Regions from separate parts of the Cohnella sp. GCM10012308 genome, predicted to be linked through region 2. Evidence: a T-box and tRNA genes for the amino acid it is inferred to sense, from the RefSeq annotation. Region 2 holds a T-box; the other holds one or more tRNA genes.
What was found. The T-box of region 2 lies ahead of leuS (leucine--tRNA ligase). A T-box ahead of a tRNA ligase gene usually reads a tRNA of that ligase, here a tRNA-Leu.
Positions count from the first base shown of each region.

Region 1: it encodes a tRNA-Leu, which carries the amino acid that the T-box ahead of leuS (leucine--tRNA ligase) is inferred to sense. The anticodon was not compared.

Region 1 covers NZ_JBHRYU010000006.1:103,140-105,531, reverse strand. The annotation lists gene ACFOTD_RS09850 (hypothetical protein) at 231-617, opposite strand; tRNA gene ACFOTD_RS09840 (tRNA-Leu) at 1,587-1,672, opposite strand; tRNA gene ACFOTD_RS09835 (tRNA-Lys) at 1,760-1,835, opposite strand; tRNA gene ACFOTD_RS09830 (tRNA-Glu) at 1,846-1,920, opposite strand; gene corA (magnesium/cobalt transporter CorA) at 2,071-2,392, shown strand, end outside.
Region 2 covers NZ_JBHRYU010000024.1:10,025-12,416, reverse strand. The annotation lists gene ACFOTD_RS22505 (MMPL family transporter) at 1-201, opposite strand, end outside; gene ACFOTD_RS22500 (TetR/AcrR family transcriptional regulator) at 315-920, shown strand; T-box leader at 954-1,199, shown strand; gene leuS (leucine--tRNA ligase) at 1,272-2,392, shown strand, end outside.

The sequences.
Region 1 (2,392 bases), on a different contig from region 2:
TTCCGGCTGTCGGTATGGCATTCGCTTCGTTGGAGTTTTCACTTTCACCGCCTGCATTTACTTCAGTTACTAAGTAATAATACTGTGAGCGCTTGATAGTTAATACGCCATATATATCGGACTCTTTCATAAAACCAGGACTTCTCTATAGACAAAGTGCGGGAAGGTCCCTAAGAAACTGCCCCTTCAAAGGGGGACTCCCGCACCCCCTAGTTAAGTAAGAGTTTAAATCATTTTTTTAAGCTGGCTTCTAACTTATCAAGTGCCTCCAGAAGGTGCACTGCCGCTTCTCTGGAATTACGAAACGCCAATGTTACCTCATGATCAAGCTTATTCGCCTCTTCTACTGCTATCGCTGCGGCTTCCGTACTTTCTATAGCTTGCCGTATGGCTTCCCGGCTTGCATTAGCCAATTTAGAAACTAATATGTTATCGCTAGAGACAGCAAGCATTTCAGCCGCCAGTGCAGCCATATCCGCCGCGCTGTTCGCATTGTACTGAAGTCTAATAGCTTTTTGTCTCGCCTCGAAAGCCCTGTCATTAATCTCATCGGAGACTTTTCGCGCTCTATTCATAACAGCCATCATTTGATTTAATTCTTGGTAGATACGAAACACCTCCTGCGATAATAACTTTAATTTTAAAATCAAAATAGTAAAAAAGTCAAAAAAAAGGCCGAGAGCCGATGCCCGCGGGCAAACTATGGGTAACAAGAATGTGAAGTTATTAAAAATTTAACGGGAGCGAATTGCCATGCCTCCTTATGCCAGTACCCTTCAACAAATGCTAAATCATGCGGAGGATTTGCGTAAATGGATTACTTTTTACCAAAAGTCCCATGACGAATATAGATTAAAGCAATACGAGAAGTACCTACATGATACGATGACGGCTATCCATAAATTAAAATCCTCTTAAATAATACCTTTACGATGCAGAACGGTAAGTAACCGGTAAAAGTCGAATCTGCCACTCGAATGCATGTCGATCAGCTTGGACTTAACGGCAGATTGTACGTCTGCAGCGGCCTATGCGGGCGGCTCCGCTTCAATCTGCAGTGTTTCCACCTACGCAAGCCGATCGGCGAATACCTTGATCTGCCCCGCCTGTTCCTCTCCAGTTTTTGTAACGTCTCGAATTCCACGCGTTTTTCCTTCGTCATCGGTTCATCAAATCATTGTTCAAACTCGCGCTTCCCCGCCAATATTACAACCTTAATATTCCAACCTTTGTAGAAGAATGGCGCGAGAAATTTGCAAAGAAGGAATTTTCAGCTCGGACATACAAGAACTACGTTGGGCATGTAAATAAACACATCATTCCTTATATTTGCGCACCGACCAGATTAAGACGATGCAAATTGTTAGCTTCGACAACAGCCGAATTCTATGCGCACGTCACAAAGAAGGCGAGCCGGGCGACTGCCGATAAATTTAATCAGTTTGACCTAAGGCTAGAGACAGGCAATTAAAAGTTCGCTCCCACGCCTCGAAACAAGAACAGACAGTCCCCAACACTCGAATCCTTTCCGCTTCGATACAAATAAAAAAATCCCTTATCTCTAAGGGATCTCGTCATTTAAGTTATGGTGCGGTCGAGAGGACTCGAACCTCCACGGTATTGCTACCGCCAGCCCCTCAAGCTGGTGCGTCTGCCATTCCGCCACGACCGCATATTAAAAGTGTTGCTGTTCTCCAAGCGGCAGTGCCGGGGAACTTCTTGAAGCAATCTTACTGCAATCCGTCTTGCTAACCGAAGGTGGTGAGCCATGAAGGACTCGAACCTTCGACACCCTGATTAAAAGTCAGGTGCTCTACCAACTGAGCTAATGGCTCGTACTAAAGTTGGTGACCCGTGGGGGAATCGAACCCCCGTTACCTCCGTGAAAGGGAGGTGTCTTAACCGCTTGACCAACGGGCCGCATTAGCATCGATTCGTTCGTTTACCGCGTTCCCTCTCGGGCGACAAAAATGATTATATAACATGGTTAGCGGATTCGCAAGTACCTTTTTGCAATTTCTTAAAAGTTTTTTTGTGGTGTATGCTAAGGCCATGAAAGGAGCGCCAAACATGACTCAAATGCTTCTATATAATGAATCGACGCAGCGCGTCGAAGAGACCGACATTCGGGTGCCGATCGAAGGCGAAGTCGCCTGGGTGCCGCTGATCGCCGCCTCGCAGGAGGAGATCGAGCGCGTGCTGCGGGACGTGTTCTGCTGCCATCCTCTGATCGTCGAGGACTGCGTCAAGCTGAACCAGCGCCCCAAGCTCGATCGCTACGACAAGCATCTGCTTCTTACATTCTTTGAGGTCGGACAGGACCTGACGACGATCGAGATGGAGCATGTCATCGGCCCCAACTACATCATTACGGTCGCGCCGCAATCCGCAA
Region 2 (2,392 bases):
TGCGAATTCCCGTTCCGCGACAGCCGCCGCCTTCACGGACGGCCTGCCGTCTGTCAGATTGGGCGCGTTGTTGGTCTCGTGCTTGCCGACCTGCGGCAGCAAAACGCTTAATAGTGCAGCGGCGACGATCCATACCGCGAGCGTCACCCATCGGCCGACGGGGCCCGTTACTCCTTTGCCATCAACGCGTACTTCCTTCACTTGAGCTCCCCCTCGCGATTCGATTGCGATATAATGAGTTATAATGTTACCGTCAATAATTATATATACCGGAAGGTTAATATTGCAACATGTTTGAGGGGAAGGCGCATCAAGTGAAACAAAAACAAACAGGACGGGCCCCGGGGCGGCCCAAAGGGAATACGGACAGCCGGGCCGTTCTGCTCGGCGCCGCTTCGGCTCTTTTTATGGAATTCGGCTACGAGCCGGTGTCGTTGAATCAGATCGCGGAACGCGCGGGCGTAACGAAGGCTTCGATTTATTATTATTTCAGCGGCAAATCGGAGCTGTTCGCCGCGTCCGTGACCGAGATGATGGGGCGCATCTGCTTATTCACGCGCCGGATTCTCGAGCAGGAAGGGACGCTTAGAGAGCGGCTGTACAAGGTCGCGGCAGCGAAGATGGCGGACACGCATGTCGAGTTCGAGTCGATGATGCGCGAAGCGATCGCATCGCTCAGCGAGGAGCAGCGGCGCGAGATCCGCGAAGCGGAATACCGCATTCACGAGGTGCTGGCCGAATGTTTTGCCGAGGCGGCCGACCGCGGGGAAATGCGGGGCGGAGAGGATCCGCTGCTGCTGGCGCACGCTTTTTCGTCGCTGCTGATGGTCGGCAGCCGCGATTACGGCGGCGAAGCGCGCGAGGACCTGCCCGAGCGGATCGTCGATCTTTTCTGGCAAGGCGCGGGACCGCGCGCTTGACACGGATTGACGGCAACCGCTATAATCGAGGCAATAAAGGCTGTGAAGAGGAAAAGTAATCGTGTTGCGTCAACCCAGAGAACCGGCGGTAGGTGCGAGCCGGCTGACGCGAGCGACGAACTCGCCTTGGAGCTCCGCGCGCAATCCATGTCAGGCTTCTTGCCCCGGCAGGCAAGCGCGGCGATTCCCTCCGCGTTAAGGAGGAAGAGTGGACGGCATGCCCAAGCAGGGCTGGCGTCAACTAGGGTGGTACCGCGAGTTTAACCTCTCGTCCCTAGCGTGATTTCGCTGGGGCGGGAGGTTTTTTGGTTTTTTAAACGAGCAGTCAGACGGAAGGGGCAGTCATGAACCATGGTACAAGACAACAATCAACCCGGCTACAAGCCGCAGACGCTGGAGCCCAAGTGGCAGCGCTACTGGGACGAAAATAAGACGTTCCACACGACGGAGGACCCGGCCAAGGAAAAGTTTTACGCGCTCGACATGTTCCCGTATCCGTCCGGTGCCGGATTGCACGTCGGCCATCCCGAAGGCTACACGGCGACCGATATCGTCAGCCGCTACAAGCGCATGCGCGGGTACAACGTGCTCCATCCGATGGGCTGGGACGCGTTCGGCTTGCCGGCGGAGCAATACGCGCTTCAGACGGGACGCCATCCGCGCGAGATTACGGTGGAGAATATCGACAACTTCCGCCGGCAGATCAAGTCGCTCGGCTTCTCCTACGATTGGGACCGCGAGTTCAGCACGACGGATCCCGATTATTACAAGTGGACCCAGTGGATTTTTATCCAGCTGTATAAAAAAGGACTTGCCTACGTGGCCGAGGTGCCCGTCAACTGGTGTCCCGCGCTCGGTACGGTGCTCGCGAACGAAGAAGTCATCAACGGGCTGAGCGAACGCGGCAATCACCCGGTCATCCGCAAGCCGATGCGCCAGTGGATGCTTAGGATTACCGAATACGCCGAGCGGCTGCTCGAAGATCTCGAGGAGCTCGACTGGTCGGAGAGCATCAAGGACATGCAGCGCAACTGGATCGGCAAGTCGACGGGCGCAGAGGTGACCTTTGCGATCGACGGCCATGCCGACGCATCCCTGACGGTGTTCACGACGCGTCCGGATACGCTGTTCGGCGCGACATATTGCGTGCTGGCGCCGGAGCACGAGCTTGTGTCGGCCATCGCTTCCGCAGAGCAGAAGGCGGACGTAGAGGCTTATGTCGAGCAGGCTGCGCGCAAGAGCGATCTCGAACGGACCGATCTGGCTAAGGACAAGACGGGCGTCTTTACGGGCGCGTATGCCGTCAATCCGGTAAACGGGGAACTCGTGCCGATCTGGATCGCCGATTACGTGCTCGGCGGCTACGGTACGGGCGCCATCATGGCCGTGCCGGGCCATGACGAACGGGACTGGGCGTTCGCTAAGAAGTTCGGCCTGCCGATCGTCGAGGTCGTCGGCGGCGGCAACGTCGA